Regions from separate parts of the Legionella cherrii genome, predicted to be linked through region 2. Evidence: riboswitches for the same ligand, from Rfam matches in the RefSeq annotation. Region 2 holds a riboswitch; the other holds the start of a gene.

Region 1 (6,937 bases), 810 kb from region 2:
CTCCCCAACCTTGAGGTGAAAACCCAATTTTATGGCTTGTTTAGATGTTTTAGCCTTTAGGTTGCAGGTGAGAATGACAATCATTAATAAATGCCAGGACACCACCATCTGGGGCACAATCTTTAGGACTATGGTGCGACTTATCAGGAATATCTATGGAAGCACCTGCCTCTATAAGCATTTTGATCATTTCTCGATCACCCCGTACCACGGCCTTATGAAGCGGCGTTTGCCCCTCGCTATCCTGAAGATCTAGAGATGCTCCAGCTCTCACTAATGCGCGCGCGCAATCCAAATTTTTGCTATAAACGGCCCAATGCAGTGCTGTGCGTTGATAATTAGAGTCTGTTTTATCCAAATCCGGTTTCGGCATTGATTTGATGAGCACCTTAAGTTCAAATAATCGCCCCCAAGTTGCAGCTCTTCTGAGGGCCTGATCGTGCACTGGACTACCCAATTCACCTGTTTTACGTAATGAAGCACAGACATTGGCGAGTTGAACTGAATCGTGTGTCTTACGTGACTCACCCAAAAAAGTAAGCAGTCTTGGTGCGAGTTTTCCACTGGCTTGATCCATAATCGTCTGGTTCGTGTCCACCAATCTGGAGCTGATAGAAGAGATTTCTAACAACTCATGGGTACGCTCCATATCAACCCGACTGAGTGGCTTGTTAGCAAAAAGCAGATTTGATAATTCGATAATCATATTGGGCATGGCGCCAAATAAAGTGGTATCACTCGCAACCAGTGATTTCACAGCAATTAAATAAGCGGCAACGAATTCGGTATTGTTTGACATATCTTGATAATAGGTCAGCTTTTTATCCCTCATCGCTTCCAAAGTACTGGTAACACCCGTTGACAAAACCAAATCGCCTGATGAATGAGCAACTGTTTGGCGCATTACTCCATTGGGTAAGCTTTGATGGTATTCTATTGCTGGCAGTGACTTGGAAGTAGGCAATGTCGTATCATGATAATATGCATATTGGATATCCGATTTTTTACTGCCAAAATCCCCGACTAGAACATATTTATCTTGACCACTTAACTTAATGTATTGTGCGATTAATTTATAATCTTTAGAAGAATCTACTGCGGCAAGATACATAAAACCATATTTACCTGTCGGAAGTGACGCTTTCTCAGGATTACTTAATGCCGGTAAATCTTCTGCTTTAGTAATGGTAGGTAAACCTAATCGATCCTGGCCAATACCTGCACTGCCAATCAACATATCCTTATCACTAAATGAGTCATAGACCTCAGGTTGATCCTGCTTGGCTTGCATACGGTATAATGTTTGCATAAACATGTCTGCAAAGGCCGCTTGGTTTACGTTTCCTACAAATAAGAATTTGCTGTCAGGAGAGAGAACTCGTTTCACAAGATGAGCAGCTGAATGCTTACACCGATTGGCATCGATAAAGGCTACCACAGTATTTTCAACTGCATCAAACTCTTCCAAGGAAGACAGTCCAACATCAGTCCCCTCTATTGATACCCGACCATTGACTGGAGTCCCGTACATACTTTTAAATCGAGGAATCCCATCAAGCGTACTGACTAAAACGACATCAATATCCTGTACGCCCTTTTTTTCGAGCTCGCGGACAACATCCTTAGCAATATTACCGGCGAAAGCAAAATCACCTTTTGCGGTTGGATTATGACAATTAGCATGAATAACAATAACCTTACCCATAAAATGAATCCTCTAACTGACCAATTTATAAACTATATTTTAGAACGCCAACCTTAACAAAATCTTAACATTTAGTATTTTTTATGATTCATTGGGTTGTTGCGATGCCATTTTTAATTAAAAGTAATTAGATTGTATTTGAATGCATTTTTCTGAGTTAAAGGCAGGCAAAATGATGTGATAGCAAATAAAATGATCAAGTAATGAAGCATTGAGAGGATTTACTTTTCAGCTTTTACCCTTCATGGTAAAATATTGTTCGTACATTAGGGGTGCCAGTTATGGCTGAGAGGATGAACCAACCCTTTGAACCTGATCTCATTCGTCTGAGCGGAGGAAAATGTGTCTATTGTTATGTTCTCAGGTGTTATTGCTTTTATTACTTCGTTTATTGGCTTATTACCGCAAATTATCAAATCCTTAAAAACACGATCAACACAGGATCTTTCGATGATCATGTTGATTAATTACCTCGTCTGTTCTGTAGCGTGGATTATTTATGGAAGCAGCACGGATTCCTTTTTTGTGATCAGTTCTAACGTCGTAGGCTTAATTGTCAGTGTGCTGCTTATTTTTTTAAAAAGACATTATGATGCACGATGTAATTAATTTAACAGGCTATCAATCGATTCTATGCCTCAATGGAGAATTACCTGAGTCCTCCTTTTTCAAAACGTTGAGCCTGCCCATTATCGCAGCGGATGGGGCAGCAAATAGTCTATTAGAGCGTGGAATTAGCCCGCACTTAATCACTGGGGATTTCGATTCTGTCCGACCAGCTCTCTTAGAAAACCATCCTTTTCTTCATTCAGCCGATCAAAATTTTAGTGATTATCAAAAGGCGATGCATTATTTGAAAGAAAATGATTTATTACCTGCCATTATAGTGGGAATCAATGGCGGGCATTTAGATCATATACTGAATAATATTAATATTTTTATGGAAACCAATTGTCTTTTGTATGCGCCCCCGATACGCGGCTTTGTTTTAAATGAAAAATCAAGTATGGGTTGCTCATTACCCATGCATACAAAAATTTCATTAATCGGAATACCCACAGCAACTATTTCTTCAAAAGGGCTTCAATGGGAGCTCAATCAATCGCAACTTTCTTTTCCAGGAAAAACTTCGTGTTTCAATCGAACTCGACTATCTGACATTGTTTTGGAAATTCATCAAGGCTCGGTTTTGGTTTTGATATATGAGCAAATGATTGAGGATGCGGGACTCATGTTCGCTAATCCATAAAGACACTACAATCATCCTGCAAAACCCGAGTATCGGACAATGGTAAACAGCCCCTAATCGATTTCAATGGAGCAATGATCTCCTGAGGTCACTAAAGTCACAATACTGTCTTTTGCCAGCTTTTGGGAGCCACATAAAATATCCGGACCAAATGCTGAATTTTTTCGATAACCAAAGATATATACTTTATTCGCTGGTCCTTTGCCTGAGTAGGACTTGCCTCGAGCCCCCGATTTTTTACCCTCCACAGTAAATCCCAAAGCAGCAGCTGTTTTTTCATCTGTTTTTACTTGAACGGTGATTGTATCCTTGGCGATGGCTTGAATTGTAAAAGAAAATAGAATAAGCCCAATCCAATTTTTTATTAAATTTTTCATCATATAAACGCTCCTTGTTCTATGATTCTCTTAATATAACTTATTTAAGGCTTAAGGAATATAAGTTCAACTAAATCCTGACAATTTTCTAATTCAAGCTTGTTTCTGGTTATTCTCTTAAGAATAAACCAGTAGGGCGAGTCCGATGAATCAATTCCGTGTTTCATAGCGGTCAACACTTGGAGACCTGCGTGCTGCTCTTGAATTCCAAATTACATACACTATTATCAATATATAGTCAGGTGAATTCGTCTACGAATAGAATTAGAGTTTTTCCACTCTAATTTTGATAGAAATGTATGGATATAAGGTCCTCCGCAGAACCCTATATTAAACTTTTTGTTGGCTGTTTGTTTGATGTATTTATTGCAGAATATTGATTCAGAGCGCTCCAAAAAAAGCGCATATTGAGTACAAAATAAAATAAGGGTTTGTGAATTATGTTGCTAAAATTTTTTAGAGGAAAATCTCCCAGCCCAAGTCAAGTAGTAGAACATGCTGCCATTTTTAGTGTTCATGAAGCCCATAAACCCAGCTTATTCAAAGGTACTCTTTCTGGTGAGCGTTGGCGTCATGAAAGCATGGGCAAAACTTTAAGTACAATCACTGATTTGAAAAAATTACAGGAATTAAAAAAGATAGCAGCCAGAAATTTAATTTCTTGGGAGAAAAAAAGATCTGAGCCTCCTCCTGAGGTTGAAGTCGTATACCAAGATTGGGGTGTTACGGCGATGGAGGCTACCCAAAAGTATGCAAAAATTTATTCCGTATTAAATATGGCCAATTCCCTCTATCCCGGTGGAGCGTCATTGGAAGGTGGAAGTGCTCAAGAAGAAAACATGTGGCATCGAACCACTTGCGCGCTTTCATTAATGGATAAAATAGTCCGACATGATAAGAATTATGAGAATACATTTCTTTATACTCCTGAAGGCGTGGAATTAGTCGAAGGCCGAAGGAGAATGACTACTGAAGAACTCGAAACTTTAAAGAAACGCTGTAAAGAAGCCTATTCACCCAACGCATGTAAAACATTCCATAGTGATGAACCGAGAATTTGTTTTAGAGGTCCGGAAGTGTTGCTTACAGCATCAATGGATGATTTTTCAAACAATAAGGTTTCTGATCCTGACATGAGCTTTTCATTTCTTGTGCCAACAAATATTTTTCCTTTTCGTGAATTAAGATCTGCAGCACCAGAACACTTTGCTGAATCCCATTCAAAAGCGCCGGAAGTAGTCAAAGAACACCGGGATGATTTAAGACGACGCATTGCGGCACAACTGGACACATTAATTATTGCCAACCAACCTTATGCGATGTTTGGCGCTTGGGGTTGTGGCGAATTTAAAAATGAGCCAGAACTCATCGCTGAAATTTATGCTGAGGAAATTGAAAAAAGAGCCTCTTTTTTCCACCATATCATGTTTCCAATTATTGATACCCGCTCACAAAGCAAAAATTTTGATATATTTCAAAAAATATTGACTGGTATAAAACTTGGAGAGGATAGCTCACCGCAGCCTTCATCCCATATTTAAAATCCCGCTCTAATTTGCAATGCTTCCCTCCCGCGACTTATTCACGAGACTTTGGCAGAGAACTGCTCAAGGCAAGCCTATGCAGAATGAGAATATCCCCTCGCTACCAAGATTACTTCGAGTTAGAGAGTTTTCTCTGTTCCTCTATTTCTATTTTCTCGTCATCACTTGCTTCAACTTCTTCCTCATTTTCACTTTTTTCACCCTTTTCTAAATCGTCCTCAGCAGGGCTCTTAATAATCGATTTAAGTAGAAGAGGTGCGACTCCATTGTTGGCAGGTGTTGACGTTGTATCTTTAGAAACCTCGCTACCACCCCAGGTAACGAGGAATAAGGCTCCATAGAGGAGTTGAAATAAGAACATAACTTGCCTCACTATTTGGTCATCATGAAATACCAAACTGATTGCCAATCCCAGGATCACAGCAGAAAAAATTGCTTGAAGCCCTTGGATCAATTTTTCATTGAGGTGGGTATCGGAGCGTACTACAGCATATCCGGAATTTAGGGTCTGGGCAAAAGCGATAGGGATTAAAGCAATAGGACTTGTTGTATTATTAATTTGCATTCCTGCTTGTATTGTACTTTGCGTCACCAATAAACCGCCATTCGTTCTTTGCGTATTCCTATGGGCTGAGGAAGAAGTAGGCACGCGTGCCTGAAGACGAGTTAATATGTTTGAAGTTGATCCTGGCATTTCAAAATCCTTTTAAAAAAATATAAATGGGGATTAAATCCTGGCTTAATCCACTGCGTAATTGAGCTACTGAAAATGCCTGTTCATTTTTTTATTAAGGTTTTCCAGAAGCAAGTGATTATTTTAACTTGTTTTTTTTCAACTTCAACCTTAATTACAGAAGGAATTTAAGGGGTCTCAGTAGAATGATTTCTTATATAAATTCAAAACTTACTTTATAATGTTGCACGATAAACGGATTTTTATAATTTACAATAACAAGGAGTAGGAAACATGGCTTATGAAAAACAATCTGCAACACCCCAAAAATCGCTGACTATGTATAACCTGTTAAGCTGGAGCACTGTGTATCGAGGCTACAATGCATTGGTTGCTGGGCTTGTTATGTATCAATACCTCAATAATCCAGAAGCGGCAGTAATCGAGTATCTCCCCGATGTTGCAATTCATGCGTTCGAAGCCATTGCCCCTAATACATTAAATAATTGGGCCGCAGGTGCCAACATCGTTCGAGGAATTCAAGCGGGACTCGGATTTTTCTCACCCAATTCTACAATTCCCAGGGTTGCTAACGGTGTTGATGTAATCAATCACGGAGTCAACACGTTCCACCGAATCCTACAATAACAAACAAAACAGATTGAATCAGGTTAAGAAATCATCCTTAACCTGATTGTAATAGCGACAGCTTATTTTTGTGAATCGATAAGGCAAGTAGTATTCTTAGTTCTATTTCCATTCGCTATGTTATATTCAGCCTACACTACCAATTCATTCAACCCATTTACTCAAGGTGCGATTGCCCGTGCATTAGATGGCATTATTTCATTGGCACAAGCTGAACTAGACATAGACAAAGAAGCGGAGCCGTTTGCACATGAGCCAAGTCTTAGCTAACCGACAAAACTCCTTGTCATAAGCCCAGAACATAGCGAACTGGGCTTGTTAAGAGCTAGTGAAGCTTTGTTTTCCCTTTAGCGTCGCCAAACAACCAATCCGCACTGACTTCAAGCTCATCGGCAATTTTTTGCATGGAATCGCCATCTAAAGCAACAACACCGTGCAAGAGCGCTTCAATTTTAAATTTAGGTAATTGAAATAATTTGGAGCATACTTGTACACGCTCAGTCATTAACTCAGGAACACCAAGCTCATCGAGCTCCTGGTTCAAACGTTCAGTGAATTTTTTGTTTGACATGGTAGTCTCCTCTTTCGCTTTTTATCAGTTTAAAACAAATAAGCTTAAGGATTGATTAACATCCGAAATTTAATGTCGGTTCACAATTCGCTACACTTCATCTCGAGTACAACCAGGGATCTCCGCGCTGTAGCACAAGAGTCGGCTGCGGGATACCCGTGATGCTCGGG
Region 2 (6,937 bases):
CCCTTTGGCTTCTTTGACCTGACTGGCAATAAATAAGTATAGGACCTAAGGGATCGAGCTCATCAAGGCGCACAGACAGCTCAGCCAAGGGAATTAATTTTCCACCTAAATTTTTAAGATGGTGTTCCTCAGCAGTTCTTACATCCAACAAAAATACCTTCGGATTTTCTTGTAAAAATTTGGGCAAATTTTTACAAGAAATCGCGATCGCGTGTATCTCTTCTGAAGACAGACACAATCCAAAAGCGTTTTCGTCTAGGGTATGGCCGTAGACACAAAAGGGACATTCTTTATTTTTGCTCAGATGGATATTTTTTATTTCCATTGTCAGTAAGTTGATGCAAAGCAATCGATTTAATAATGAAGTACCGCTACCGGTAATCCATTTAATTATTTCAGTCGCTTGCACGATCCCTAACAATCCAGGCAACGTACCGATAACTCCACCATTTTGACAATTGGCGGTGGTATCAGGAATGACTGGAAACAAACAATGCAAACATGGATTTTTTTGTCCATAAAATAAAGAACAATGTCCCTGGAATTGGTAAGCACTGGCATACACATAGGGCTTTTCTAAACGATAACACATATCGTGCACAAGATAACGCGTATAAAAGTTATCGGAACAATCCGCCACAAGATCATATTGAGCGATGATTTCTTCTACATTATGAGCCGTTAAACGAAAATCATACGCTTGAACCTTGATCGTTGAATTGAGCGTATTTAACCTCATCTTTGCTACAACAGCTTTTGCCTGGCCAACATCTTTTTCTTGGTAAAGAATTTGCCGATGTAGATTACTTTCGTCGATGAAATCACCATCGATTATCCCTATCGTTCCCACTCCTGCACCAGCTAGATAAGGAAGAAGTGTAGCCCCAATGCCTCCTGCCCCAAGACATAATACCCTTGCCGCTTGCAGCTTTTTTTGTCCCTGAAAGCCAATTTCTTCTAATTTAATTTGCTGAGAATAGCGTTCTAACTCAGATAAAACAGTCATATTGGGTCCCTTAACCTGGTTTTTTGCCTCAACATGCTTAGCCATAATGCTATCAGCCAACAAAACTCAAAAGTTGCTCCGTCGCTCTTTGGGGATCATCCGCTTGAGTAATTGCAGAAATCAGGGCGATACCTTGAACTCCTGTAGCAACCACATCTGGCATACGCTCAATATTGATCCCCCCTATTGCAACCAAAGGATAATTTAAAGTGCGTTGCCAGCGATGTAAGCGTTCAATACCTTGTGCTAAAAAAGGCATTTCCTTGCTGGTCGTTGGATAAATAGGACCGATTGCAATGTATGAAGGACAAATCGCATGGGCTCGTGCCACCTCATAATAACAATGAGTACTCACTCCGAGAAACACTCCCTGATTTCTAATCGCGTCAAGATCTGCAGTATCTAAATCTGATTGTCCTAAATGGACTGCTTCTGCATTCAACTTTAATGCCATTTCCCAGTAGTCATTAATAAATAAAGTAGCACCATACTTTTTAGCCAAAGCAATACTTTGCTTCATCTCCTCTTCCAGGCTCTTACTTTTTTCTTTAATTCGCAATTGAATGGTTTTTACCCCAAGCTTCAAAAGCATTTCGACCCAGGAGAAGCAATCAACCACAGGATAAAGACCTAATCGATGACATGGTTTAAATGGTTGGGGCGCCTCATTCAGGGGTTTGGATGAAAGATAAGGCAGGTCCATTTCATTCTCTGGGAAACCACCATAACATAAACTGGTTCCTGCCAGACGGACTGCTTGGTGTGCATACATTTTTGCGATGATTAGTGCATCTTCGAGTGAGTACTCCAAAGCTAATGCCCCAGTAATTGCCGCGGATAAAACTGATCGAAGTTCCGGATATTTTGCATCAGAGAAGCGATTTTTCGTCAGCCAAAATGAAGTAAGCCCATTTGTCCAATAATCATGTTCCCATGAAGTTTCTTGCAGATGCCGCCCCAATAGAAAAATACTTTTAGCCCCCAGGGTTAATAATTCATGAGCCGCTTCCTGCATGGCTTGATGGGTCATGATCTTGCGGTTTAAAATCAATTCGGCCTCAAGTGTATTCAAGACCAAAACATCCGCAAAAGAAAACCCTGCAGTTAAATCATCCGCATTATTATCAATATGTTGAAAAGGTAAAGTAAAATCTAAAACTACAGGCCCAGAATAATTGTTTAGGATTTGTAAGTCTTTGCGAGAAATGGATTCGCTTATTTTAATTGCCTTGGGATGATTGGATCCATTGAATAGCTGTTGTTGCATTTCAAGACCCAATCCACGCACTGTTTGCCGATCGATTTCACTACCAGTATTGCACCACACCGTGTTCATCATAGAACCTCCTGATGCCAAAAAGGTGTATCGATTAAAGGGGTACATGATTGAGCGGTAATCCGCTCCGGCATAAGACCTGCCTCGAAAGCACTTCGTCCAGCAATAACTGCATGTGAAAAAGCTTCCGCCATGGCTACCGGATGAATCGCAGAAGCAACCGCACTATTCAGTAACACCCCATCAAAACCTAACTCCAAAATCCGTGTCGCATGCGATGGCTTACCAATCCCCGCATCGACAATCAAGGTTACATCCGTTAATCGATGACGTAATGTCTCCAACGCAAAAGGATTGAGTAATCCTTTTCCTGAACCAATAGGTGCCGCCCACGGCATCAAAATCCTACAACCACAATCCATGAGACGTTGGCATAAAACTAAGTCATCAGTACAATATGGAAAGACCTCAAATCCTCGTTTTACTAATTCATTCGCTGCACGCAATAACTCAAAGGGATCCGGCTGCAGACTCAAGTCATCACCAATCACTTCCAATTTAATCCATGAGGTATTAAAAAGTTCACGCGCCATTTCAGCAGTAGTAATCGCAGTCTGTGCATCACGACAACCCGCAGTATTGGGCAGTAAACAACAATTCAAAGACTGAATGGTTTGCCAAAATAAATCGCTACCTGTACCACTGGCCATTTGTCTTTTCAGAGAAACGGTAATTACCTCTGTTTTGGAGGCCCTTACCGCATCGGTCATTACCTCAAGTGATGGATAACCCGCAGTCCCCAAAAGCAACCGACTTGTTAAAAGCTTATCTGCTAAATGCCACATGATTACCCTCCTTGCATTGGCACGATGAGATCAATACGGTCTCCCTCGCACAAGGTCGTCTCCGCCAACATTGATTTGGGGATAAACTGATTATTAATTGCGATTGCCGCGTGTGCGGCAATACCGTTCTTCCGTTCAAGTATTGCCTGCAGCGTACTGGATGCATCTACAGTTAGTGGTTTATCATTTATGTAAATAATCATCAATAAGCCTCCCAGAGCTCAGGATAATAAATGTCTTTTTGATTGCTCTTTAGTCCACGTAGAATTTCCTCTACCAATGCAGGCGCGATTAAAAATCCATGACGATAAAGTCCATTTACCGCAATCAGTTGCTTTGCATATTTTATGCGCGGCTGATGATGCACTAAGGTGGGACGACAGTGCGTCACCGTTTTAATGATTCGTGCTTCAGCAAAACCTCGGTGTACATAGTAAGCAGCTGTTAATAGTTCAAGCGTCGTTCGTACCGAAATTGGACTGGAGTCTTCTGTCTCCAATTCGCTGGCACCGATAAGGTAATAAGAGTTCGGGCGAGGAGCAATATAAATGGTATATCTTGGATGCAAGAAGCGTATTGGCCTTTGTAATTGCACGTCTGGTGCATGAAGCCAAATCAGTTCTCCACGAAGCCCGCGTAAATTTGCAAAAGTGCTTTTTGCTCCAATGCCTCTGCAATCAAAAACAAAATCAAATAAATAAGATGTATTTCCTGTTTCTACTTTACCTGAATGGATGTAAGAAACATAAGTTTGGTCCCGCCAAATGACTCCTTGTTGGCAAAGATGTTTTTTGAGTGCCAGCAATAAACTCTGATTATCAAGTTGCGCTTCTTTGGGGAAATAATACCCTGCATGGAAATGATTCAGCTCCGGTTCAAGCTGCTCCAGAGAGTCTTGAGTGAGCACTTGATAACATGAGTCACTTAATTTATTCACAATCCGTGTACTGAACTGCTGCCATTCTGCTTTATCTTGAGGGTGGTGCACCACAAGAGAACCTTTTTGACGAAAATATACCGGTTCCGTTAATTGATGCAAAATAGACTTCCATAATGTATCAACTGACTCCATGCCCAACTTGAAAATTACATGCTCCGCTTTATCAAGCTCAGACCAGGGTGCCAATAAACCTGCAGCGGCGTAGCTGCAATTATTGAACGCGCTCTCTGCCTCAAATAGGGTTACCTGCCATCCCTCATTGTGTAACCGCAAAGCCAGCAAACACCCCATGATGCCAGCACCAACAACAGCAACATTTTTCATTTAATCAAAATCACTCAAAAATAAAATCCCGTCGGTTAAGCCTTGCCCCAACAAGTAACTATAAGATGAATAGCAAATACTGCTTAAATTCTCTAAAGTTGGGCCATGGCCCAACCCACAATTATTCCCCCACACAACATGCAATAGGCTCTAAATCAGAATGAGGCATCTTAGGCAGTAGCTCATTGGTATAACACGAATGCACTGAGAAAGAGTCATCAATTACTCCTAAATGCTTGCCAAAACGCCCTACCTTATTCCAATCACGTTCTACATTCAAAAGCGTGCGCGAGAAAAAGGGCAAGCTTCGAATGAAAATCGTATGATACATGGGAGTTCGTAACTGAGGCTTTGTTTTACATAAGAGTTCATAAGCTTCATCTGGATTTTCGGTAGTAAACGCTGCTCCGCGTTGTGTGGCTTTGAGAAAACCTTTAATAGTTTCAGGATTTTTCAGCATCCTTTCAGGCACAATAAACTGAATGGAGCAAAAACAGCAGCAACCTAGACCGGCTAGCTGATCCAGGCGTAAAAATACTGTTTCACCCCGCAGATGCTCCAATTCAACTTTTTGAAAATTAATAAAACCAATGCCGGTATCAATTAGGTCACGACAAATTGCATCAGTCACATTCATGCCAATACGCACTGTTTCATAACTGGCCGAATCAATACCAGCTAATTGTGCCAAATTATCAATAATGATTTTGCCGAACTCACCAATATACCCTACCCTTTTACCGACAATATCTTGGAATGAATTAATGCCACTGGACTTCAGTGCGATGAGCCCGGTCGGAGGTTCATCCAATAGCGTTCCAATTGATGTCACAGGATAACCTTTTGCACGAGCGGCCAAAGTATGAATCATGGCTTTAACACCAAAATCAACATGCCCCATACCTACAATTTCAGTCACATCACTGGGATCACTAGGCTCCAAAATTGCAAGTTTTATGCCTTCCTGTTGGTAATAACCTAAAGAATGAGCAACAAAAATTGGGGTATGGTATGGGTTTGCATACCAATTGAGTAATAAAGTTGTTCTTGTAGATAATGCGCTCATGCCATAGCTCCTTGTATTAATTGATAAAATAAAGGATGGCTAAAGATATCGCGTAAAGACTAAATTGAAGAAGTTAACCTTCATTAGCACTGTTGGTAATCACTCGCTAAAAGGGAGCTAATACACCATGACAGGACATTCAAAAGCTCAACTGTTCTAAAATGAAATTCAGTTTTAAGGCGTTCTTACGCTGGTATGAACCAGATCAAGTTCAACGGGTATTTCTCAGACGTTTATCACGACACCCCGCGCCATCAATTGTTGGTAATGCTAGCTGTTATGGAAAAAACTGTCAAACATTATAAAAAATTAAGATGTAATAACGCCCTCATCTGCCCTGCGGACACCTTCACCCCTTGTGGGGAGAAGGGCAAAATTTATTTATGATTCTGCACATAAAACACATTATGTTGAATCAATAATCGCTGACATAATAAAGGGGTATGTTGCAATAAGTGATGCAGATAGGCGCAGGTAAATTGTTGGGAACAAGTAGGGCAAACGCAATCGGCATCAATGAGTTCAAATTTCATTTGTGTTTTTGGATCCGTTAAATCGACATCCCCTACTCGACTGTAAACTTTTCCTTGCAATGCTGCTTGGGCTGGTTCATCGGTCTCAATAAACTCTATACCCTTATTGTGCAAGCACCATATTAATTCGGAGTCAAAACTGCCCATGATATAACGTGGTACATGCGCCCAACGATTTAATTGTTCCCAATCCAACTCGGTCATCACATTAAAATAAACGCCATGCGTCTTAACCAACGTATGTTTCTTGAGATCATCTACATGTATAAATGGAACTATCGCATCATTCCAATTATCCCAAATTTGTGGAAAATCTTGGGTGATGTGTTGGGGTAAAATGACTGCATTGGGTTTTAAGTGCTGAATCAGAGAGATCAAATCTCCCAAATTAAATTTTATTCTAGAACCATCATAAGGAGATTTTAGCGTATAGATTCCTTCTTTATTTGCCACGAGTGATGCTGCATTCAGCACGATAAAATCAGGCCAAACGAGATAATCTGACAAATCAGATATTTTTTTAAGCACATCTTGACCAGGTTTATACAACAAACGTTCTAGAGAAAAAGATGCTGCGGTTACTTTTGCTTCTTGCCAATTTGCCGTTGTAAGGCACAAACCTGCTTCCGAAGTTAAAACGGGTAAAAAATTCTGTACTGCAGCCAACATTCCTAATCTCCTGATTTAGCTAACTATCGTCATCCTGAGTGCAGCGCGGGCTCTCCCCCATTGTGACACTGCGCTACGGCATGGAAATCCCTCGCTTTCTTCGGGATGACGAGCAGCTGCACTGAGGCTTTTTGGTAGACAGTCACCTGATTTATAGCAATAAACTGGTGTCACCATAACTAAAAAATCTGTATTTTTTTTCAATTGCTTCTTGATAAAGCATCATTGCCTGTTTATGACCAATAAAAGCGGAAACCAGCATTAATAAAGTCGATTCA

The links. Region 2 has a riboswitch for thiamine pyrophosphate ahead of EL022_RS08250 (ABC transporter substrate-binding protein). Riboswitches for the same ligand answer to the same signal wherever they lie in the genome.
Region 1: it holds a riboswitch for thiamine pyrophosphate, as region 2 does, so the genes downstream of both, EL022_RS04735 (SemiSWEET family sugar transporter) here and EL022_RS08250 (ABC transporter substrate-binding protein) in region 2, are expected to answer to the same signal.

What each region holds. Positions count from the first base shown of each region.
Region 1 covers NZ_LR134173.1:1,111,244-1,118,180, reverse strand. Annotated here, with positions in the region: gene ankY (Dot/Icm T4SS effector AnkY/LegA9) at 50-1,705, opposite strand; TPP riboswitch at 1,964-2,061, shown strand; gene EL022_RS04735 (SemiSWEET family sugar transporter) at 2,048-2,314, shown strand; gene EL022_RS04730 (thiamine diphosphokinase) at 2,298-2,954, shown strand; gene EL022_RS04725 (hypothetical protein) at 3,008-3,334, opposite strand; gene EL022_RS04720 (poly(ADP-ribose) glycohydrolase domain-containing protein) at 3,772-4,872, shown strand; gene EL022_RS04715 (hypothetical protein) at 4,985-5,569, opposite strand; gene EL022_RS04710 (hypothetical protein) at 5,843-6,196, shown strand; gene EL022_RS16050 (hypothetical protein) at 6,314-6,466, shown strand; gene EL022_RS04705 (hypothetical protein) at 6,522-6,767, opposite strand.
Region 2 covers NZ_LR134173.1:1,922,068-1,929,004, reverse strand. Annotated here, with positions in the region: gene EL022_RS08275 (HesA/MoeB/ThiF family protein) at 1-1,006, opposite strand, end outside; gene thiE (thiamine phosphate synthase) at 1,059-2,345, opposite strand; gene EL022_RS08265 (thiazole synthase) at 2,342-3,127, opposite strand; gene thiS (sulfur carrier protein ThiS) at 3,130-3,330, opposite strand; gene EL022_RS08255 (FAD-dependent oxidoreductase) at 3,330-4,391, opposite strand; gene EL022_RS08250 (ABC transporter substrate-binding protein) at 4,513-5,457, opposite strand; TPP riboswitch at 5,623-5,716, opposite strand; gene EL022_RS08245 (queuine tRNA-ribosyltransferase) at 5,835-6,659, opposite strand; gene queA (tRNA preQ1(34) S-adenosylmethionine ribosyltransferase-isomerase QueA) at 6,811-6,937, opposite strand, start outside.